DNA from 3 places in the Pseudomonas sp. GD03842 genome. Region 1 is predicted to be linked to each of the others. Evidence: riboswitches for the same ligand, from Rfam matches in the RefSeq annotation. Region 1 holds a riboswitch; each other region holds the start of a gene.
What was found. A riboswitch is a leader RNA that binds a small molecule or an ion and turns the genes downstream of it on or off. The one in region 1 is predicted to bind cobalamin.

Region 1 (7,841 bases):
GCTATGGCTTGTACCCCACGCTGAACGTCGGCTGGACACTGAACTACGAAATGCTGTTCTACGTGCTGTTTTCCATGGTGTTCCTGTTCCAGCAACGCTTGCGCCCGTTGATCATCGCCGCGGCCCTGGTGGCGGTGACCGACGTGTTGGGGCGCTCGGGGCTGGTCAGCCGGTTTTACGGGAACGACATTGTTTACGAATTCCTGCTGGGGATCGGCGTGGGTATCTTGTACCGCCGTGGCTGGATCGCCGAGCGCTTGTGGTTGCCGCTGCTGGCCATCGGCGCGGCGTTGCTGACCATCAAGCAATTGCCGCCAGACCTTCGCATCATCAACTGGGGGCTGCCCAGTGCGGTCATCGTGGTGGCGTGCCTGTCGCTGGAGCCTTACCTGCGCGGCAGCCGACTGCTCAAAGCCATGGGTGATTGCTCCTATTCGGTGTATCTGTTGCACGTACTGGTGCTGTACGGGGGCTGGCTGGCAACCGAGCGCTATGGCCTGAACCCCTACGCAGCGTTTGCCGTGTGTGTGCCGATCATCGCCCTGGGGGCGTGGCTGAGTTACGAATGGATCGAGAAAGGTCTGTACCGTCGCCTCAAGGGCTGGCTGGACCGCAGGAGAACGGTCGAGCAGGGTACCGCAGCGCGTTGAGAATGGTGATTGGGACTATTACCTGAGCGAATTACTGGGACTTTGTCAGTTGCCGTGGAATGGCGTAAACTCCGCCCCACGTCTGCGAGGAAATTTCATGACCGCTATTACGATTACAGATGCCGCCCACGATTACCTGGCCGATCTGCTGCAAAAGCAGAACACCCCTGGCATCGGCATCCGCGTGTTTATTACCCAGCCTGGCACCCAATACGCTGAAACCTGTATCGCTTACTGCAAGCCCGGCGAAGAGAAACCGGAAGACAAGGCCGTCGGCCTGAAAAGCTTCACCGCCTGGATCGACTCGTTCAGCGAAGCGTTCCTGGAAGACGCGGTGGTGGATTACGCCACCGACCGCATGGGCGGTCAACTGACCATCAAGGCGCCGAACGCCAAAGTGCCCATGGTCAACGCCGACAGCCCCATCAACGAGCGCATCAATTATTACCTGCAGACCGAGATCAATCCCGGCCTGGCCAGCCATGGCGGTCAGGTGACGCTGATCGACGTGATCGAGGAAGACGAGCGCAACATTGCGGTGCTGCAATTCGGAGGTGGTTGCCAAGGGTGCGGCCAAGCCGATGTGACACTCAAGGAAGGCATCGAGCGCACCCTGCTGGAGCGCATTCCTGAGCTGTCCGGCGTGCGCGATGTGACCGACCATACGCAGAAAGAGAACGCCTACTACTGATCGGCGGCTCAATTGCGCAAAATGCCCCGACTCGTCGGGGCATTTTCATTTGCGTCAGGTGGCGCTCATGGCTGGCATCAAGGCCTGAACAGATGCGCATGGCCGGCGCGATACAGCGATGACTCCCCGAACACTTCATTGCCCAGCACCCGGCCTACCAGAATCAGCGCGGTGCGGCGGAAGCCCTTGGCTCGCACCTTTTCTTCGATGTCTGCCAGCGTTCCCTGCGCCCAGTCCTGATCAGGCCAACTGGCCCGATGAATCACGGCAATCGGGCAGTCGGCGCCGTAATGCGGGGTCAATTCCGCGACAATGTTCGCCAAGTGCTTGACCCCCAGGTGAATGGCCATGGTCGCCCGGTGCCGAGCCAACTCGTGCAGCGATTCGCCTTCGGGCATGGCGGTGTTGTTGGCGTATCGGGTCAGAATGACGCTTTGGGAAATGTCCGGCAGCGTCAGTTCGGTCCCGAGCAAGGCCGCACACGCTGCCGTGGCAGTGACCCCCGGGATGATTTCGAATGGAATGTTCAGCGTGCGCAGGCAACGGATCTGTTCACCGATCGCGCCGTAGAGGCTAGGGTCGCCCGAATGGACCCGTGCCACATCCTGGCCTTGTGCATGAGCGGATTTCATCAAGGCGATGATCTGATCGAGGTGAAGCGCCGCGCTGTTGATCACCTGGCTCGCTCGATGCCCCTCCAAGAGGGCGGGTGGGACCAGCGAGCCGGCGTAGATGATCACCGGGCAGGTGCGGATCAGACGCTGGCCTTTGACGGTGATCAGGTCAGGATCGCCAGGGCCTGCACCGATGAAAAAAACAGTCATTGAAACTCCGAAGGGCTGAAGCAGGGGCCGACCCCTTTGAACCTCATGTTTCGCGAAGACGTCGGGCTAAGCGTGTAGTGAAGAGGAAGGCGAAACCTGGGCTCGGCTAATGGCCATTGCCAGGGTCGCACGCGTGCTGTGGCGGCGTTCGATCACCAACTCGGCGGGTTGGTGACTCAGGTGGGTGGCCAGCGCCAGGGCCGAACTTTCGGCCACCCCGTAGCAGCCAGTGTGGTTGAAGGAGACCTGCGAGCGGTGGCTGAGGCGGGATTCGAAAGCCACCAATTGCCCCGCATCGAAAAAATGCAACGGCAGTGAAAGGTGTTCGGCGAGCTCAAGCAACCCGGCCTCCGTGGACTTGGTGTCGATGGAGGCGAGGGCGGTGATCTCGTTCAGGGCCATCCGATGTTCGAGCAGCGTGACTTCGACCAACCCCATCAACACCTCCGCCGGGCAACCGCGCTGGCAGCCAAGGCCGATCACGCGGACCGGTCGAGGAGGGCGTGCGCTCATATTGCAGGGTCTAAACCGGCTTGGGTCTGACGGGCGTCCTGGCGGCGGAACAACCACGCGCTGATCAGGCCCATCGCCACCCAGAACAACGCGTTGGTCAACAGCGAAGCCACTTTGAATTCGGCCTCCAGTGCCTCGGGCGCCAGCGCGGCATGCACCTGCGGCTGCGGTGCGCCGATCACGTGCGGCACCACCAGAATCGCGGCGCCGAGCGCTTTCAACAATCCGCTGCGGGCAAACACGATCAATGCCAGTCCGACGGCCGTGGATGCCGCCGTACCGATCCACCAGATCTGTCGTTGGGTCAGGTCAGCCGCTGCCGTACCGGGCAACTCGGGCGGCAAGCCCAGCGTGGGCGCCAGGACAAACACCGCGTAACCGGCCAACCCCCACAGCGCGCCCTGACGAACGCCAGCGGGCTCGCGCAAGGTGTACAGCGCCGCCAGCATGAGCGAGAACCCGACCGCGACGACCAAGTTGCCACCGGTGGTGGACAGGACACGCTGCCAACCGTCCTCCGGCTCCCAGGCTTGCTCATCGTGCACATGGCCGCTCATGGCGCCTTCCGCGTGCTCATGCATTTCGGCGGCCGGAGCCTTTTCGTAGGTTTCTGCCTTGAGGATCAACGGCGCGACCCAGAAACTTTGCAGCAACGTCAGGATCAGGGCCGCGAGCAGCCCGGTGAAGCCGGCCGTTTGAGCGATACGCTTGAACATGGGAGCGAACCTCAATGGCAAGGGAAGGCGGAGCTGTGACGGGTATCGTGGGCGGCATTGTGGACGGCCGCGATGTGAGAGAAACCGGCGAAGTAGACCAGGCAGGCGCCAAGCACCATGGCGCTGATGGCGGCGGTCAGGCGTTGGGTCAAGGTGCTGGTAGAAGAGGCGGTATGGCTGGCGGTGCTGATCGACATGGCGGTTCCCTCGTGGTGTTGGCGTAGGGAAGGCGCAAGCGAGCCACGGACGGTCGTCAGTCGCGAACTCAACAGCGCCCGCCCACCGCGGGTTTGTCAGGTGTCAATGTCGGGCCGGTCTCCGGGCTTGCGAGGGGCACCGAAGATGCCTTCAAGAATCGCCTTCCCATATCGCTGACCGACACAGTGGATCTGATCCTTCGCTCGCTTACCGTTGCGGGGGCAGCACCGGACTTGCGCAGAGTCGCCCTCTGCACGCACCGGTTTCCCGTTTCACCCTGTGAAGGGCACCCGTAACAAGGTGTGTAGGAGAGCATGGCGGCGCGCAACCGTCAATTGGCCGCGTCGTCGCCAACGGACACTTCGAGTGAGGTGGGCTCGCAGTGACCCTGCCAGCCTCTGCCGGATGCACATTGACCTCGGCCCGCCCACTGCGTAGCCTTGCGCAGTCGAGGTTCGCCGGCCCGGCCTTGCCTGGGCACCGGCGCTAAGAAGGGAATGTGGTCAATGCCACAGCTGCCCCCGCAACTGTAAACGGTCATGTTCATTGCACAGCCACTGCGCGAGCGGGAAGGCGCGATGAATGCGCCGCCACTGGCTCAGCCAGTGCTGCGCCGCCGTGAGCCAGGAGACCTGCCTCGAAGCGGACGAAACGTCCACGCATTCTCATTACAACCGGGCGGGGTGATCCGGTGGCGAATCGAGCGGCGCGCCTGTCCACAGCGACAGCGGCCCGCAGTACTCGTCCTGTCTGCCCGCCGCTGTGCCCGAGGGCAATCATGAAAACACTGGCCAAACTCCCCGTCACCATCGTCACCGGCTTCCTCGGCTCGGGTAAAACCACCCTGTTACGCCATATGCTCGACCACGCCGAGGGGCGTCGCATCGCGGTCATCGTCAACGAATTCGGCGAACTGGGTATCGACGGCGACATCCTCAAGCAATGCACCATTGGCTGTACCGAGGAAGAGGCCACCGGGCGGGTGTACGAACTGGCGAACGGCTGCCTCTGCTGCACCGTTCAGGAAGAATTTTTCCCGGTGATGCAGGAGTTGGTCGCCCGTCGCGGCGATCTGGACCACATCCTCATTGAAACTTCCGGTCTGGCGCTGCCAAAGCCGTTGGTCCAAGCCTTCCAGTGGCCGGAGATCCGCAACGCCTGCACCGTCGATGCGGTGATCACGGTCGTCGACAGCCCGGCGGTGGTCGCCGGCACGTTCGCCGCCTTCCCGGAGCAAGTGGACGCCCAGCGCAAGCTCGATCCCAATCTGGACCACGAATCGCCCCTGCACGAGCTGTTCGCCGATCAATTGGCCAGCGCGGATCTGGTGATTCTGAACAAGGCCGATCAATTGGACGCCGCCGCGCTCGCTGCGGTGCGGGCGGAAGTCGCCGAAGAGCTGCCTGCGGCGGTGAAAATCGTCGAGGCCAGCAAAGGGCAGCTGCCGCTCACTGTGCTGTTGGGGCTGGGTGCCGAGTCAGAATTGCACATCGACGGGCGCAAGACGCACCACGATCACCACGACGGCGAGGACCACGACGATCACGATCACGATGCCTTCGACTCGATTTCCATTGCGCTGCCGCAAGCCGATGAAGCGCTGTTGCTCGACGCCCTGACGCAAGCGGTCGTGCAGCACGGCATTCTGCGGGTAAAAGGCTTCGTGGCCATTCCCGGCAAGCCCATGCGCCTGCTGGTGCAAGGTGTCGGCACGCGCTTCGACAAGCACTTCGACCGGCCATGGAAAGCCGACGAGGCCCGCGAAAGCCGCCTGGTGCTGATCGGCCAGGACCTGGACGCCGCCGTGCTCGAAGCTCAATTGCGCCAAGCCATTCAGGGGTAAGGCATGCACCTGCTGCGCACCCAGCCCGGCGGGTTCGTGCCCGACGACAGCATCGCCGACCTCGGCCAGACGCCTGCCGAGCTGGTGATCCTGTGCAGCGGTGATTCCCATTTGGCCCTGCTGGCAGAGACCGCACAGCAACTGCCGGAAGATTACCCCACGCTGCGGCTGGCCAATCCGATGCAGGTGCAGAACCACGCCTCGGTGGACCTGTATGTCGACCAGGTGCTGCGCCACGCCAAAGTGATTCTGCTGTCGCTGCATGGCGGGATCGGCTACTGGCGCTATGGGGTCGAGCGGCTGGTGGAGCTGGCTGCGGGTGCCAGAAAGGGCGAGGGCGTCAAACTGATCATGGTGCCGGGAGATGACCGCCCGGACCCCGAACTCAGTGAGCTCAGCACTGAGCCGTCGGAGGATCGCGAGCGCCTGTGGCACTACCTGCGTCAGGGGGGCAAACACAACGCGCTGCAGTTGTTCAATTGCCTGGCCGATCGCTGGCTGGGTAGGGATTACCCCTGGGAAGCCCCGCAGGTGTTGCCCCGCGTCGCTATTTACCACCCTCGAGTGGCTCGCGCTGCGTTGATTGATTGGCAGGCTGAGTGGCGCACCGATCAGCCAGTGGCTGCCGTGCTGTTCTATCGCTCCCACTTGCAAGCGGCCAATACCGCCTTCATCGACATCTTCTGCGAGCGCCTGGTGGCACAGGGGCTCAATCCGCTGCCTATCGCGGTCGCCAGCCTGAAAGAGCCCGCCTGCCTAGACGCGGTGCAGGACTGGCTCGACGAAGCGGGTTGCGAGATCATCCTCAACACCACCGGGTTCGCCCAGTCGACACCCGAAGCGCCGCATTTACGACCGTTCCGTCGTAATGTCCCGGTGATCCAGGCCATCTGCGCACAGGACAACGAACCGGGGTGGCGCGCCAGTGACCAAGGGCTGGGGCCGAGGGACCTGGCGATGCACATCGCATTGCCCGAACTGGATGGTCGGATCATCAGCCGACCGATCAGCTTCAAGGACCTGGCCTGGCGCAGCGAGCGCAGCCAGGCTGACGTGGTCTGCTACCGCGCCCAGCCCGAGCGGATGGATTTCGTCGCCGAATTGGCGCGGCGCTGGGTCACCCTGGCGCGCACTGCCAACGCCGACAAGCGGGTCGCGCTGATCCTGGCCAACTACCCGACCCGGGACGGGCGCATCGGTAACGGTGTTGGGCTGGATACGCCTGCGGCCGCGCTGAACATTCTCAAGGCATTGCAACAGCAGGGTTACCCCGTGGAAGGCCTGCCGCAGACCGGCACTGCGCTGATTCACGACCTGCTCGGCGGCGTCACCAACGACCCGGACGGTCGTGATCAACGGCCGTGTCATCAAAGCCTGGCGATGGACGACTACCTGGCGGCGTTCCAGGCCTTGCCCGAGGCCAACCAGCGAGCGGTGGTCGAGCGCTGGGGAGCGCCGCAGGACGATCCGATGTGCCGCAACGGCCGCATGATGGTGGCCGGGTTGCGGTTCGGCTTGATCTTCGTGGGCATCCAGCCGGCGCGCGGCTATGACGTCGACCACAGCGCCGTCTACCACGATCCGGACCTGGTGCCGCCCCATGGCTATCTGGCGTTCTATTTCTGGTTGCGCCAGGCATACGGCGCCCACGCGGTGGTCCATGTCGGCAAGCACGGCAACCTGGAGTGGCTGCCCGGCAAGGGCGTCGGCCTGTCCGAGCAGTGCTGGCCGGACGCGATCCTCGGCCCCATGCCCCATATTTACCCCTTCATCGTCAATGACCCGGGTGAAGGTGCACAGGCCAAGCGACGCACACAGGCGGTGATTATCGACCACCTCATGCCGCCGCTCACGCGGGCGGAAACCTATGGGCCGCTGCGCCACCTGGAATTGCTGGCGGACGAATATTACGAGGCGCAGCTCCTCGACCCGCGTCGGGCTCGCGAGCTGCAACGGGACATCCTCAAGCTGGTGCGCGAAACCCATTTGGACCGAGAGCTGGCACTGGACGAGCACCTGAACGGTGAAGCCGATGCGGCGATTTGGTTGCCGCGGCTCGACACCTATTTGTGCGACCTCAAGGAGTCGCAGATCCGCGACGGGCTGCATGTGTTCGGTGAGTCGCCCAGCGGCCGTTTGCGGGTCGACACGCTGCTGGCGATGCTGCGTGTACCCCGGGGCGATGGGCGCGGGGCCAATGCCAGTCTGCTGCGGGTGCTGAGCCAGGCGCTCGCACTGGAATTCGATCCTCTGGACTGCACCCTGGGCGATGCCTGGCAAGGTCCGAAACCTCAGGTTTTACATGAAGTCAGCGCCGAGCCTTGGCGAACCGTAGGTGATACCCGCGAGCGGCTCGAGCTATACGCGTGGCAAATGATCGCACAGGCGCTGGCAGATCCATCTGCG
Region 2 (7,841 bases), 130 kb from region 1:
AGCACCGGCCAACTGCTGAGCGATCTGGCCACCACCGTTGATCGCGCCGTTTACAAAATTGCCTGCCATCGAAATCGGGTTAATACCTGGCATGTCGATTACTCCTGGGGTCATCACCAGCGAAAGTGCTTGGTGTCGATGGGTGGCACCCAGGTCTGAATCGGTTCCGCCCTCGCGGGCATAATTTTTCAGGCAGTGATGGAGGGAGGCTGAGACGTTGCGCCACGCTGCGCGCGTTCGGAAAGGAGGCGACTGGCCACTCCATCCGTCTGTCCGGTTGTACGCCGTTTGTTTAAACCAACTGCCGCTTGATCCATCCGAATAAAGGCGAGCCGAATGACTCGCCCTTCTCATAACAAGAGGTACGTAATCATGGCTAATACCGGAAAATCGAACCCTGGGAACTTCGCGAACGATCGTCAGAAAGCCTCTGAAGCAGGCAAAAAAGGCGGCCAGGCTTCGGGCGGCAGCAACGTGGCCGACGACCGGCAGAAAGCATCCGACGCCAACAAGAAAGGTGGCTCGATGCCACAAGGCGGCGCAGGGCGCAAATCCTGATCGATAACGATCAGCGCAAGGAGCGAGGGCGAAAGCTCTCGCTCTTTTAGTTTGGGCCAACCCTCATTCGTCAGGATCGATCAACGGCACAGTAGCATCGCGATCGAACTGCGAACCCGGGTCTTCATTGCCGGGATCATTGTCCACGTCCACTTCCAGATCTTCTTCGTCCGGCGCGTCCGGCGCCGTGTGCATTGCTGTGTGCAGGGTGTGTTGCATGGCAGGCTCCTTTGTGTCGGTTCGGTCAGTGCGGCGGTTCAGTTGCCCGTCACCGTCCAGTGGACGGCGTCCTCGGGAAATTTCAGTTGTTCGACCCGATGAGCGATGCCGCAGGCAATGGACTCCTCGGCGCTGATCACCTTTTCCTCGGCAGACAGGCAGCGGCCAATGTCCAGCGGCTGCGGGGCACCCTGGGTTTCGCTCGAATAGATGTTCACGTAGCGCTGCAGGTCGTTGTCCAGGCTGCGCAAGTACTCGCGAATCCGCGAATGGTCCACGGAGCTCTGATTGAAGTACCAGCTCATGGGGTGGATCAGAAAGCGCGAGTGAGGACAGACGATTCGCTCATTGGCGGCGAGGTACATGACGATGCCCATCGATTCGATGTTGCCACTGTTCAACGCGCGGATCGGCACCGCCAGCGACTTGAGAAAGTTGTAAAGGGTAAAACCCAGCGCGGTGCTGCCACCGGCGGTCGAGAGGTTCAGCAACAGGCCCGTGGCGCCTTTGTCGAGGGCCTCCAGACAGCGGTCGCGAAAATGCTCGGTGCTGGCTTGATCGACCCCACAATGGAAATGGACGATGTGTTCACTCATCGACTGCCCTCCCTTTCCGGATTATCGAAACCGCGTGTGAAGTTGGAAGCCACGCGCTCGGGAAAAGTTGCATTTGCCCTTCCGGTCGAACTCCCGCCCCGCACGAGGATCTTTACCCATGCCGCTCCGCTCGTCGGCCGGTATTTCATGACGCCAGACAGGACACTCTCATGAGTCTGCACGACAAGATCATCGGCCGCCTGGGTTTCGGCTCGGCTCCGTTGGGCAACATGTTTCGCGACATTGGCGAAGAAGAAGCCGCCGCCACCGTGCAATCGGCGTGGGACCAAGGCATTCGCTATTTCGATACGGCGCCGCTGTACGGGGCCGGTCTGTCCGAACAGCGCCTTGGCCGGGCGCTGACTCACCTGCCCCGGGACGCCTACACCCTCAGTACCAAAGTGGGCCGGCTGGTGTCCGAGGCACTCGACACGCAACCGCGCAATGGTCCGTTCACGGACGGTTTGAAGAACAAGATCCTGACCGATTATTCCGCCGACGCCACCTTGCGCTCCATCGACGCCAGCCTTGAACGACTGAAGACCGACCGGCTGGACATCGTGTTCGTTCATGACATCGCGAAGGACGCCCACGGCGATGAGTGGATCGAGCATTTCAATGTCGCCCGTACCGGCGCCTTCCGTACCCTCACGCGCCTGCGTGAGGAAGGCGTGATCAAGGCCTGGGGACTGGGCGTCAACCGCGTCGAACCCTGTGAACTCACCCTGGATTTGAGTGAAGCACAACCCGATGGTTTTCTCCTGGCCGGACGTTACTCGCTGCTCGATCACGACCAGCCACTGCAACGCCTGTTCACCAAGGCGCGCGAACACAACGCCGAGTTCGTCGTGGGCGGGCCTTACAGTTCGGGGGTGCTGGTCGGCGGCAAGCATTTCGAGTACCAGCCCGCTGCCCAGGCCATGCTGGACAAAGTGGCGCACATACAGGAGATCGCTCGGCAGTATCAGGTCGACATCAAAGCCGCAGCGTTGCAGTTCGTGCTGGCCAACCCCTTGGTCGCTGCGGTGATTCCCGGGGCCAGCCGCCCCTCGCGGATTGCCGAGGATGTGGCCGCGGTCGAGGCCCAGGTGCCTGACGGATTCTGGCAGGCCATGCGCGATCAGGGCTTCATTGCCAGCCAGGCGCCCGTGCCAAGCAAATTCTGACCGCCTCTCACAGCGCTGGAGTCAGTTTGGCTCCAGCTCAATATGTCTGGCGCGATGGGCTGTCATGACGGCGCTGCCGGCTGACACACCTGAGCGAAGGCCTTGGGTTCATGTGCCATCCAACGCGCTGACCTCCCTCCCCCTCGTGCGCCAACCTCGATTCCGTTCCCACAAACCGCGTGCGTTGGGTTAGCCTTGCCCTCGCCCTGTATACATAGCGCCTATAAATCGTGCACACCGCTCAATCTTGTCCTACCGCGAGGCCGCCGCTCATGCGAATTCTGATCGTCAACGTCAACACCACCGAATCGATGACCCAGACCATCGCCGAACAGGCGCGCAGCGTCGCCTCCCCGGGCACCGAAATCATCGGCCTGACCCCACGCTTCGGCGCCGAATCGGTGGAGGGCAATTTCGAGAGCTACCTGGCCGCCTTGGCCGTGATGGACCGGGTGCTGTCGTACGATCAACCTTATGACGCGGTGATACAAGCCGGCTATGGCGAGCATGGTCGAGAAGGTTTGCAGGAGTTGCTTGAGGTGCCGGTGGTGGACATTACCGAAGCGGCCGCCAGTCTGGCCATGCTCTTGGGCCATGCCTATTCGGTTGTCACCACGCTGGACCGCACCGTGCCGCTGATCGAAGACCGACTGAAACTGGCCGGGGTCTACGAGCGCTGCGCCTCGGTTCGCGCCAGCGGCATGAGCGTGCTGGAACTGGAGCAAGCCCCGGATCGCGCACTGCACGCAATCGCCGAGCAAGCGGTCGAGGCCGTTCAACAGGACAAGGCCGAAGTCATCTGCCTGGGGTGCGGCGGCATGGCCGGGCTGGAGCAACTGATCCGCGAGCGCGCCGGGGTGCCGGTGGTCGATGGCGTGACGGCTGCGGTGGCGCTGGCCGAATCCTTGGTGCGGCTGGGGTTGAAGACGTCCAAGGTGCGCACCTATGCCACGCCGCGCCCGAAACGCGTGTCAGGCTGGCCGTTCAACTTTCCCGTCCAATGACGGCTATGCAGGCTGCGGCCGGTCCGCCGCCTCGGGGGGGCCATTGGGCCTCACACCCGTGTCGTGCCCTGCAACCGGCAGGTCCGTTGACGCCGTCGTACGGCTGAGCAATCGCGATCAGGCGGCAAGATCGACGTGTTCGGTCGGCCGCAAATCGTTTAGTATCCCCCCGCCGGTTTCCACACGGAATTAATAGGGAATCCAACAGCCTCGGCGTGAGGCTGAAACGGAACTGTCCCCGCAACTGTAGGCGCTGAGCCCTGCTTCCCGATTGCCACTGGTTCACACCGGGAAGGCCGAAGCGAGGCAACGACGCGCCAGTCAGGAGACCTGCCGGCCAGCGTCAATCATTCACCGGCGGGGTGTCCGGGGAAGGACTTCCGTCTGCGTACTCTGCGCCGCCTCCGCTCGCGTGGAGCCTATCGGATGTGCTTTCCAGTGCCTGCGCCCTTCAACAGGTCCACTGGAGACGCCTTGATGTCGTTGCGCCCCCTTGCCGTGCTGTTCACCGGTCTGACGCTGTCCAGCGCACTGTTCATGTCCGCTGCCATTGCCGCCCCTACGCACTACCCCTTGACCATCGACAACTGCGGCGTGCCGCTGACGTTCGCTCACGCCCCGCATCGTATCGTGACCATTGGCCAGGCGGCCACGGAGATGCTCTACGCACTGGGCCTTGGCCAGCAGGTGGTGGGCACCTCGCTCTGGTTCAACGACACCCTCCCCCAATTCAGCGCGCAGAACGCCCGGATCGAGCGCCTGGCCGACAACGCCCCCAGCTTTGAATCGGTGATCGGCAAGCGTCCTGACTTCGTGCCCGTGCAGTTCGAGTGGATGGTCGGCCCGCAAGGTGCCGTGGGCACCCGGCAACAGTTCCAGGACCTGAACATCGCCACCTACATTCTGCCGTCGGACTGCGAGGGGAAGAATAATCGGGTCGGTGCCGATGGCACGCGCACCGAGGCCTTTGGCGTTGATACGCTGTACAAGAGCATCAGGCAACAAGCGCAGATCTTCGATGTCCAGGACCGCGCCGAGCAGTTGATCGAGGGATACAAACGCCGTCTGGCCGATGCCGTCGAGCAGACCCGGCGTCGAAATGCCGAGCCTCTTTCGGCGGTGTTCTGGTTCTCCAGCCCCGATCTGCACAGCGACCCCTATGTGGCCGGGCGCAAAGGCATCCCCCATTTCATGCTGGACACCCTGGGCATGCGGAACGTCATCCAGTCCGACGAAGAGTGGCCGACCGTGGGCTGGGAAACCATTGCCAAGGCCAACCCGACGATTCTGGTGATCGCCCGCATGGACCGTCGGCGTTACCCGGCGGACGACCACGAGAAGAAGCTGGCCTTTCTCAAATCCGATCCGGTGACCCGCAACATGGACGCGGTGAAAAACAACCGCATCGTCATCATGGACGCCAGCGCGATGGAATCTGGTATTCGGCTGTTCGACGGCATCGAACAACTGGCCGCGGCCACCACCGGGCCATGAAGCTGCCCAGCATCGCCCGTTTGCTGGGCCATGGGCTGTGGGTCGGCGCGGTGCTGCTCCTGGCGATCCTGGCGGGCGTGGCCATCGGCGAGACGCCCATCAGCGTGTCGATCATCGCTCAGGTGCTGGCGAACAAACTCTGGGGTGCGGGGTTCGCCGTCGATCCGATCGATGAAGGTATCGTGTGGAATTACCGCCTGACCCGCGCCATCGTCGCCGCCGCGTGTGGGGCCGGTCTGGCGGTGTCTGGTGTGGTGCTGCAATCCTTGCTGCGCAATGCCCTGGCCGACCCGTACCTGCTGGGCATCTCGGCGGGGGCCTCCACCGGCGCGGTGTTGGTGGCGGTGATCGGGGTCGGCGGCGGCGCGGTGTCCTTGTCCATGGGCGCTTTTGCCGGGGCCGCGGCCGCGTTCGCCATGGTCGCCCTGCTCGCTCGCGTGTCCCGTGGCCAGCCTGCGACCGGTCAGATCATTCTGGCGGGCATCGCCGGTTCACAATTGTTCAACGCCCTGACCTCGTTGCTGATCACCAAATCGGCGAATGCCGAACAGGCCCGTGGGATTCTGTTCTGGCTGCTGGGCAACCTGAGTGGCGTGCGCTGGAGTGCCGTGGCGCTTTCGGTGCCCGTGGTGCTGCTCGGGCTGGGCGTGTGCCTGTGGCATCGACGGTCGCTCGATGCCTTCACCTTCGGCACCGACGCAGCCGCGTCGCTGGGCATTCCGGTGCGCCAGGTGCAGATCCTGCTGATCGCGAGCACGGCGCTGATCACCGCCGTGATGGTCTCTCTCGTCGGCTCGATCGGCTTCGTCGGGTTGGTCATTCCTCATGCCGTGCGGATGGCCACCGGCGTGCGGCATGCCCGGCTGCTGCCCCTGAGCGCCTTGAGCGGCGCGCTGTTTCTTGTCGCGGCCGACGTGGTCTCACGCACCCTGATCAAAGGCCAGGTGCTGCCAATCGGGGTGATCACCGCGCTGGTGGGCGCTCCGGTCTTCGCCCTGATTCTGATTCGGGGGAACCGCAGCCGATGAACGCTCCCATGGACCAGGCGGTCAGCGTGCTCACCGCCTTCGATCTGAGCTACCGCATCAAAGGAACGCCGTTGCTCGAGGGGGTCGAGCTGGCAATACGTGCCGGCGAAAACCTGGGCGTCGTCGGCCCGAACGGCTCCGGCAAATCGACACTGATCAAACTGTTGGCCGGCATCACTGTGCCCACCACAGGTGAGGTGCGATTGCTCGGCGAACGGCTGACGACCCTCCCGCGCCGCCACATCGCGCAACGCCTGGCGGTGGTCGAGCAACAGGCCGAAACCAGCGATGCCATCAGCCTGGTGCAAGCGGTCGAACTGGGTCGCACGCCCTGGCTGTCGGCGTTGGCTCCCTGGGGTGAGGAGGACACCCGGATCGTTCACCAGGCGATTGCCGATGTCAGCCTGCAACACCTGCGCGATCGAGCCTGGCACACGCTGTCCGGCGGCGAGCGGCAACGCGCGCACATTGCCCGCGCACTGGCCCAACGGCCGCAGATTCTGCTGCTGGACGAACCGACCAACCACCTGGACATTCAGCAGCAATTGGCGATTCTCAAGCTGGTGCATCGCCTGCCCGTCACCACGATCATCGCCCTGCACGACCTGAATCAGGCCTTGGCCTGTGATCGGCTGGCGGTGATGGAGCGTGGAAGACTGGTGGCGTTGGGATCGCCGTTCGACGTGCTGACACCGGAGCGCTTGCGCAGCACGTTCGGCGTCAAGGGGCGTTGGCTGACCGATCCGCACGACGGCGCCCGGATATTGCGCTTGCAGTCCACCTGACCGCAGCCGATGGCGAGGCCCCGTCACGGCGCCCCGCTGACGCCTTGAATGCACGATTAGGGCCCGTATGAAAAGCCCCGAAACTTTTCATGCAGGCCCTAATCGATAAGGCGCGGGCATCAACCAGCGAACTTCGGCGACGGCTTAGTTGGCCCGTTTGACATGTTAGATGACATACCAAGTTAAATTCGGCGCACATGGACAATTGTGCGCTCAATCATTGCGAGACTTCGCCAAGCCGCTCGTGCAGTTTCAATAGTTCGATGACATTGCGTGCATTCATCTTTGTCATCACGTGCTTCTTATGAACTTTTGCGGTGACTTCGCTGGTGCCTAGTTCCAACGCAATCTGTTTATTCATCTTGCCGGTAATCAATAACGCCATGACTTCCTTTTCCCGTGGCGTCAGTTGATTGAAGCGCTCTCGCGCGTCGCACACCCGTTGCCGTTCACTGAGATTGAGGGCGTCGGCGGCCAACGCTTCACGGATCAGGTCGAGCAGTTGCTCAGGCTCGAAAGGTTTGGTCAGGAATTCATGGGCACCGGCCTTGATCGCCTTCACCGACATGGCGATAGTGCCGAAACCGGTCATGAAGATGATCGGAAAGTGCTGGCCGCGCGCGTGCAGTTCATGCTGCAGATCGAAGCCGGACCCCTGCGCCAGGTTGACGTCCAGCAGCAAGCAGGTGGGCGCCTCCTCCAGGGTATGCCCAAGAAAGGCTTCGGCGCTGTCGAAGGCGCGGCAGGCGATGTCTTCCGAGCTCAACAAGCGTTGCAGGGCGGTGCGGATCGCGGCGTCGTCATCGACCACATACACCTTGGGGTTCACGCTCATGCACATATCCGTCGTTCAGCGGTTGGCCGCCATGCCTCTTTGATGGCGGGCATGATACCTGTCGGCCTCGACAGGCACAGCCATGAAGGCGGCAGATATCCCGGACGTTGCCCGGTAGCGGGGGTCGAGCCTGAGGGTTTCTCCGCTGATTTCCTG
Region 3 (7,841 bases), on a different contig from region 1:
CCAACGAACTGCAGGTTCACCTGCGGATGCAGGCGCAACGGGTCGAAATCAGTGTGGTTGCTGATGCGCGGAAGGACCGGCACCACGACATTGAGCACACGTTCGGCCTTGTCGATCTGGCGTCGATCGAGGCCATCCTCAGCCTCCAGATGCAAATCCATGACATAAGGCAACACGCCTACCACCGGTTTGCCGGTGCGCGCTTCCAGCCAATCGAGGCCCGGTTGCAGCAAGGCGATGTCCCCTCGAAAACGGTTGATGACGAAACCCTTGACCCGAGCCTGCTCGCTCGGCGATAGCAATTCCAGCGTGCCCACTAAATGGGCGAAAACACCGCCGCGATTGATGTCGGCCACCAGCAACACCGGGCAATCGACGGCTTCGGCGAAACCCATGTTGGCAATGTCGCCTGCGCGCAGGTTGATTTCCGCTGGCGACCCGGCGCCTTCCACCATCACCACCGCGCCGGTTTCGCTCAAGCGCCGATGTGAAGCGAGCACCGCCTGCATCGCGATGACCTTGTAATCGTGATACGCCACCGCGTTCATGGTGGTGACGGCGCGACCGTGAATGATCACCTGCGCGCCAGTGTCGCTGTTGGGTTTGAGCAGCACGGGGTTCATGTCGGTGTGAGGTTCCAGGCCACAGGCCTGGGCCTGGACGGCTTGCGCGCGGCCGATTTCGCCGCCGTCGGCGGTGACGGCACTGTTGAGTGCCATGTTTTGCGGCTTGAAGGGCACGGTCCGAACGCCTTGACGGGTCAACCAGCGGCACAACGCGGTCACCAGCGTGCTCTTTCCAGCGTCCGATGTGGTGCCTTGCACCATCAACGTTCGCCCAGTGCGGGAAATAGTCATGCACGCTCCTGGGTAAATTCGCACAACGCTTGTTCCAGGCGTGTCCAATCGGACTCGTCCCGCGGCAGACCGAATCGCAGGCTGCTGTTGTGCGGGCCATCATTCAAGAAAATGCGCAAGAGAATGCCCCGCTGGGCACAGAACTCATAGAGCTCGGTCGCCCGCGCAGTAACCAGCCATTGGAACAGTGCGCAACCCCCTTGAGGCGCCCAGCCAAAGTGCGTCAGCAGCGCCACCAGCCGTCGGGAAGCGAACTCGGTGCGCTCGCGCTGCACACGATGCCCGTCGAGGTCCTCAAGGCATGCCTGCCCCAGCACCCTCGCAGGGCCACTGACCGACCAGGGCCCGATCTGCCGGGCAAGTGTTTTGAGAAAGCGCGATTCGGCGAGCACGAACCCCAGACGAACACCGGCCAGCCCAAAGAACTTGCCGAACGAACGCAGGACGATCAAGCCCGGACGCTGCGTCTCTGCCGCCAGGCTCAGCCCCGGCGTGTTATCCATGAAGGCTTCGTCGACCACCAGCCACCCACCGCGCTGTGCCAGACGCGCGTGCCACTCCAGCAGACGCGCCGGAGGCACGCTCAGGCCAGTGGGGTTGTTGGGGTTCACCACCACCAGCACGTCAAGGACGTCGATGAAGCGGTCGACCTCGTGCTCCAGCACTTCACGCACCAGAAATCCGGTGCTGCGCCACGCCTCGGCGTGTTCGGCATAGCACGGCGAGAGAACGCCAACCTTGCCTGCCTGACGCAGACGCGGCAGCGCCTGGATCGCGGCTTGGGAGCCAGCCACGGGCAGCACGTCAGGTGCGCCATAATAAGCGCGAGCCGCGTCTTCCAGACCGTCCTCGGTTTCCGGCAAACGCGCCCACGCCGCGGCCGGAATCGGCGGAATCGGCCATGACCATGGGGAGATGCCACTGGAAAGATCGAGCCAGTCCGCTTGATCGATCCCGTACTTCGCGACTGCGCCGCGCAAGCGCCCACCGTGCTCAAGCATAGAATTCAGCTCCCAGACACAGCACCAGTAACCACAGCCAGACCCCACGTTGTACCAGGCTCCAGCCACGATCGATGGCATCGGCATCGGCGGCAGCGCCTTCGCCCAACGTTGGCCGCTGATGCAGCTCGCCATGATAAATCGCAGCGCCTCCCAATTCGACGCCCAGTGCACCGGCCCCCGCCGCCATCACAGGACCGGCATTGGGGCTGTCCCATTTTGGCGCCTGAGTGCGCCAGCAGCGCAGCGCCAGACGGGTCTTGCCCAACAACGCGTAAGTCAGGGCCACCAAGCGCGCGGGAAGGTAGTTGAGCAGGTCGTCGATTTTTGCCGCCGCCCAGCCAAACCGTTCGAAGCGCTCGTTGCGATAGCCCCACATGGCATCCAGGGTATTGCTCAACCGGTACAGGACCACCCCAGGCGCACCGAGCACCGCGAACCAGAAGATCGCCGCGAACACCGCATCACTGCCATTTTCCAATACCGACTCAGTGGCTGCGCGGGCCACTTCGGTGGCGTCCAACTCTGACGTCTGGCGGCTCACCAGGTAACCCACGCGTTGGCGGGCCGCTTCGATGTCGTCGCCTCGCAGCGCCTGTGCCACGGGTTCGACATGTTCGCCGAGGCTACGTAGGCCAAGGGCGCAGTACAACGCTGCCACCTCGACCAGCCAGCCAACGTACGGCAGCACGCTGAGCAGCGTCACCAGAAGGGTCAATGGCACGACCGCTAGAAACCAGGCGGTGACGCCGTGGCTGCGCCAACCACGACCGCCGGAATTGAAGCGTTGCTCAAGGCGCTCGGCGTATCGACCAAACGCAACCAGCGGGTGATTACGTTTCGGCTCGCCCAGCAACGCGTCCAGTGCCACCCCGGCGACACTCAACAGGGCCACGCTCATGACTTCACCCCCCAGGTGTTATCAAAAACCAATTCCTGCAGCGGACGCGCTTGCGCCCAGCCTTCCAATACCAGCATCGGCGCCGGGTAAAACGCCTCGACCGGCCCCAGACAGAGAATGGCCAACGGTTTCGATCCGGTCGGCATGTGCAACAGGTCGGCCAGCGCCGCCGGGTCAAACAACGATACCCAGCCCATGCCCAGCCCTTCGGCGCGAGCCGCCAGCCACAGGTTCTGGATGGCGCAGGACAGCGAAGCCATGTCCATTTCCGGCAAGGTACGACGGCCGAAAATGTGCTTCTCACGGTCGTCCATCAGGGCTGCGACGAGCACTTCGGCGCAGTCGTTGATGCCCTCGACCTTGAGCTTCATGAAATCATCGGAACGTTCGCCCAGCGCTTCCGCCGTGCGCAGCCGTTCCTCTTCGACGAGTGCTTGAATCTGCCCACGCAACGCGCGATCACTGATGCGGATAAAACGCCAAGGCTGCATCAGGCCGACACTGGGCGCGTGGTGGGCCGCTTCAAGCAAGCGGGCCAACAGCGCCGGCGCGACCTCGCCGCCGCTGAAATGACGCATGTCGCGACGCTCGGCGATGGCCCGGTAGACCGCCGCGCGCTCCTGCTCGCTGAAAGCCGGGTCAGTCATGGCGCCCTCAAGCGGGCGTGGTGGATGGACCGTCATGGCAAGAACAGCGCCGCCATCGCCTGTGGGTTGGAAGGGAAATAGAAATGCACGTAGGACGCGGTCATCCGTCCATCGCGGTACACCGCTTCCGCGCCGCGCCCACCATTGGGGCTGATGCCACGGGTGATCGGCACCTGCTCGGTGCTGGTCAGCGAGTGGTGATAGGTGTGCCCGCGCAATACGCCTTCCGGTAGCTCTACCGACTGCAGCGCCAAGGCTGCAAGACGCTTTTGCATCACCGCCTCGCCATCGAGCAAGCCGACGAGTTCGGCACGCAGCCCTTGCACGTCGGTCAGTGCGTTGAGCAGATACAACATGCCACCGCACTCGGCCAACAACGGTTTGCCCGCAGCATGATGGGCACGAATGGCCTGAAGCATCGGCCGGTTCTGCCCCAATGCAAGATGGTGCAGTTCGGGGTAGCCCCCAGGCAGGTACAGGCTGTCGGCCTCCGGCAACTGCGAATCATGGATCGGCGAGAAAAACGACAATTCGGCGCCCATTGCCCGCAGCAGATCGAGGCTGGCACCGTAAATGAACGCAAAGGCCTCGTCACGGGCGACGGCGATCCGCACGCCCGTCAACAACGGCGCTGCCGCGACGAACTCAGGGGCCTCGAAAGTGACGGCGGGCGGCAGGGTTGCATCACAGGTTTCGGCCAGTGCTGCTGCAGCAGCATCCAGCCGCATGTCCAGATCGTTGAGTTCGCTGGCTTGAACCAGCCCGAGATGACGACTCGGCAGCTCAATCGCGGTCTCGCGAGACAGCGCCCCGTACCAGCGCAGCCCTTCGGTCAGGCTGCCTTCGAGCAACTGAGCATGACGCACCGTGCCGACGCGGTTGGCCAGCACGCCTGCGAATGGCAGGTCCGGTTGATAGCGCGCCAGCCCCAATGCCAGTGCACCGAAGGTTTGAGCCATGGCCGTGCCGTCGATGACCGCCAGCACCGGCACGCCGAAACGCCTGGCCAGATCGGCACTGGAGGGCGTGCCGTCAAAAAGCCCCATCACGCCCTCGATCAAAATCAGATCCGCTTCGGCGGCAGCTTCCCACAGCAAACGGCGGCTCTCGGCTTCGCCCACCATCCACATGTCCAGTTGATACACGGGATGACCGCTGGCGCGTTCGAGAATCATCGGATCGAGAAAGTCCGGCCCGCACTTGAACACGCGCACGTCGCGGCCCTGGTTGCGATGAAGGCGAGCGAGCGCTGCGGTGACGGTGGTCTTGCCCTGGCCAGAAGCGGGTGCGGCGATCAGAACAGCGGGGCACTGACGGGGCTCTGTCACCACTCGATACCCTTCTGCGCCTTGATTCCGGCCTGGAAGGCATGCTTCATCACGCCGATCTCGGACACGGTGTCGGACAAATCGATCAGCTCCTGCTTGGCACCTCGGCCCGTGATGATCACGTGCTGCATGGACGGACGGGCCTGTACGTCACTGAGTACCTGGTCCAGTTCGAGGTAGCCGTGTTTGAGGGCAATGTTCAATTCGTCGAGAATCACCAGGCCGATCGCGGGGTCCCGCAGCAGCGTCTGGCTCACCGCCCAGGCGGCCTGCGCAGCGGCGATATCACGCTGGCGATCCTGCGTTTCCCAGGTGAAGCCTTCGCCCATGACGTGGTAGTGCACTTGTTCGGGAAAGCGGCGGAAGAACAGCTCTTCCCCGGTGGCGTTGCGACCCTTGATGAATTGCACGACACCGCATTGCATACCGTGGCCCATGGCACGCGCCAGCATGCCGAACGCCGAGCTGCTCTTGCCTTTGCCGTTACCGGTCAGTACCAGTACCAGGCCACACTCATTGGGCGCACTGGCAATGCGTTCGTCCATCACCGCCTTTTTGCGCTGCATGCGCGCCAGGTGGCGTTCGTCACGTTCGGGGGATTCGCTCATCTCAGCTCTCCGCTTGAGGGCAGGTGTGGCAAACGGAGAACACGCGCAATGACTGGCGGCAGGCATCGAAACGAATCGAGCCTGCGCAGAGCATCGCCCTCCGTGATGCTGTGGAATGGATCAGGCCGGTCTCCGGACTCATGAAAAACCACGCGCCTTCCCATGTCCTTCGGACACAGTGGCATTGTGCGGGCCTTGGCTCATTTACCGTTGCGGAGGCAGTGCCGGGATGGATCGCAGAGCGTTCGCACCGGCTTCCCTGTTTCACCCGTGTTCTCGGGCACCTGAAACAATCGGCGAAGGTTAGAGGGTTGACTACGGAGCGTCAATCAAAGCGTCGTGCGTCTGTCGCTGAAAGCCGCTGGCTTGGGCATCCCCTGTCGGCACCAGGCCGGCCTGCTGCTGGCGCAACAGCAAACCGACACAGTGCACTTGAGCAGCTCAGTTACTGCGCGCCAGGTTCGAAGGCTGGATCACCCGTTTGGCGTTCAGCCAGGCCTTCTGCCAATACGGCTTGTCGAGGCTGTCGAGCTTGACCGTGCCACCGGTGGCCGGCGCATGAACGAACCGCCCCTCACCGACATAGATACCGGCGTGGCTCACGTTCGACCCGCCGTTGGTGGCAAAAAATACCAAATCCCCTGTTTGTAGCTGGCTGCGATCGATGTCCGGGCCCCGCAGGCTGATCATCTCGCGCGTCGACCTCGGCAACAGGATCCCCGCGGCATCGCGGTAGACATAGCCGATCAGGCCGCTGCAATCGAAGCCGGAATCAGGCGTGTTGCCACCCCAGCGGTACGGTGTCCCCACCAGCCCAATGGCGCGCAACAAGACGTCATCAGCGACAGGCGAAGAAAATTGAGAGGGAGCGGAAACCACAGGCCGGGAAACGACCTTCGGTGGAGAGGGCGGAGGATGGCTGGAGCACGCTGCCAGTAATACCGCCAAAGAAGCTACAGCCAGACGAACCGTATACGACATAAACACAACAACCTTCATAGGATGCGGCTTGCTCTGCCGGGAGCCGGGTTCATTCAAGACTGCGCAGAATCGGCTGCGTTCGGTGCCAGCCCGGTAAAACAGCAAAAAAACCGGGGCCGAACATCCAAACCCGGCCCTTTCGCCTGTCTTGCCTTGCCAAACCCGTATCGCGACGTTTCACAGTCCGGGCCAAACCCGGTAACAACGGTTATTTACGATGTTGGCGCTTGATTGTAGTCGAGGTCATCGCAGTCGTCGTTTCAGGCACATGGGAAGGTGCCATGGCCAACGCACGCTTGGCTTCGATGAACGTCCGAGCCCAGTACGCATCGTCGAGGCTGTCGACGCGTACACCGCCACTGCGACGGCTGCTGGAATGAATGAACTGGTCATCACCCAGGTAGATACCCGCGTGGCTCACACGACCACGGCCAGCGGTGCTGAAGAACAGCAGATCACCAGGCTTGAGGTCGTTGCGTTTGACCAGAGGGGCATCGATGTTGATCATCTCGCGAGAAGAGCGTGGCAGGCTCATGCCTGCTTCTTCACGGAACAGATAACCGATGAAGCCGCTGCAATCGAAGCCGGAGGCGGTCGAGGTGCCGCCGAACCGGTAACGGGTGCCGATCAGCGACTTGCCACGTTCCAGAATACTGTCGGCCAGCAGGGGCAATTGATAAGGTTTGTTGTCGGCAAACTGCGCCAGCTCGTCTTCGGTGGCGATTTCGTCATCCAGGGCGGATGCCGAATACCCAGCGCGGTTGGCGGTTTGAGCGGTGGCAGAGTCCTTGAACGGTGGAATCTGCGCCTGCTGTTGCGATGCTGGCATCTGGGCCGCGCAGCCGAACAGCAGGGTCACGAGTGCGAGAGGCACGAGGGGTGCGAAGCGATTCAGCATGGGCACGACCGTGGCTAAGGTGTAAAGAAGCCGAGACTATGCCTTCAATCGTCGTCATTTGCAAATTCAATCGAAACAAATGTGACTTGCCAGTGTCCCCATCACATCTAAGGCTCGGCACCTCATAACAGCGTCCATGTGCCTGGAGTGATCGGTCGGCGAAGGGTTGATCTCAGCGGTAAAGCCTCCCGTAATTCGCGTTCGCACCAGCGGCTCGTGAATGTACGGGAAACTGGCCGTGGTTCCAACACTGAGTACAGCGTCAAAGCCTTTTGCCATCTCTGCATACAGCACATTCAATGCCAGCTCCGGCAACATCTCCTCGAACAAGACGACCGGCGGTCTGAGGACACCCTCACAATGCGCGCACAACGGCGGCAGCGCACGTTGCAAGTGAGCGCTCAGCTCCGGGTCCTGCGCGCCGCAGGACTGACAGTAGAGCGGTGCGATCTGCCCATGAATCTCGATCAACCGTTCGGGCGGGCTGCCCGCCGCCCGATGGTAACCGTCAACGTTCTGAGTCAGCACCCAGCATTCCGGCTTATATCGCTGCAGTTGTGCGATCGCAAAATGCGCCGCATTGGGCTGTCCACCCAGGCAAGCGCTACCTAATTGGGCAA

Region 2: another riboswitch for cobalamin. It lies ahead of N5D61_RS01220 (ABC transporter substrate-binding protein); the one in region 1 lies ahead of N5D61_RS01800 (CbtB domain-containing protein).
Region 3: another riboswitch for cobalamin. It lies ahead of cobO (cob(I)yrinic acid a,c-diamide adenosyltransferase); the one in region 1 lies ahead of N5D61_RS01800 (CbtB domain-containing protein).

The regions. Positions count from the first base shown of each region.
Region 1 is NZ_JAOCEA010000001.1:388,468-396,308, forward strand. Features, by position in the region: gene N5D61_RS01775 (acyltransferase) at 1-650, shown strand, start outside; gene nfuA (Fe-S biogenesis protein NfuA) at 748-1,341, shown strand; gene cobM (precorrin-4 C(11)-methyltransferase) at 1,419-2,165, opposite strand; gene N5D61_RS01790 (cobalamin biosynthesis protein) at 2,232-2,678, opposite strand; gene N5D61_RS01795 (CbtA family protein) at 2,675-3,394, opposite strand; gene N5D61_RS01800 (CbtB domain-containing protein) at 3,406-3,591, opposite strand; cobalamin riboswitch at 3,686-3,901, opposite strand; cobalamin riboswitch at 4,027-4,247, shown strand; gene cobW (cobalamin biosynthesis protein CobW) at 4,371-5,435, shown strand; gene cobN (cobaltochelatase subunit CobN) at 5,439-7,841, shown strand, end outside.
Region 2 is NZ_JAOCEA010000001.1:261,089-268,929, reverse strand. Features, by position in the region: gene N5D61_RS01250 (hypothetical protein) at 1-93, opposite strand, end outside; gene N5D61_RS01245 (general stress protein) at 373-558, shown strand; gene N5D61_RS01240 (hypothetical protein) at 622-777, opposite strand; gene N5D61_RS01235 (ATP-dependent Clp protease proteolytic subunit) at 816-1,373, opposite strand; gene N5D61_RS01230 (aldo/keto reductase) at 1,544-2,539, shown strand; gene N5D61_RS01225 (aspartate/glutamate racemase family protein) at 2,812-3,543, shown strand; cobalamin riboswitch at 3,700-3,896, shown strand; gene N5D61_RS01220 (ABC transporter substrate-binding protein) at 4,021-5,037, shown strand; gene N5D61_RS01215 (iron chelate uptake ABC transporter family permease subunit) at 5,034-6,065, shown strand; gene N5D61_RS01210 (ABC transporter ATP-binding protein) at 6,062-6,850, shown strand; gene N5D61_RS01205 (response regulator) at 7,068-7,685, opposite strand; gene N5D61_RS01200 (winged helix-turn-helix domain-containing protein) at 7,701-7,841, opposite strand, start outside.
Region 3 is NZ_JAOCEA010000012.1:180,218-188,058, forward strand. Features, by position in the region: gene N5D61_RS18185 (cobyric acid synthase) at 1-851, opposite strand, end outside; gene cobD (threonine-phosphate decarboxylase CobD) at 854-1,858, opposite strand; gene cbiB (adenosylcobinamide-phosphate synthase CbiB) at 1,851-2,759, opposite strand; gene bluB (5,6-dimethylbenzimidazole synthase) at 2,756-3,406, opposite strand; gene N5D61_RS18205 (cobyrinate a,c-diamide synthase) at 3,439-4,734, opposite strand; gene cobO (cob(I)yrinic acid a,c-diamide adenosyltransferase) at 4,731-5,342, opposite strand; cobalamin riboswitch at 5,448-5,645, opposite strand; gene N5D61_RS18215 (C40 family peptidase) at 5,784-6,323, opposite strand; gene N5D61_RS18220 (NlpC/P60 family protein) at 6,532-7,221, opposite strand; gene N5D61_RS18225 (NAD-dependent protein deacylase) at 7,288-7,841, opposite strand, start outside.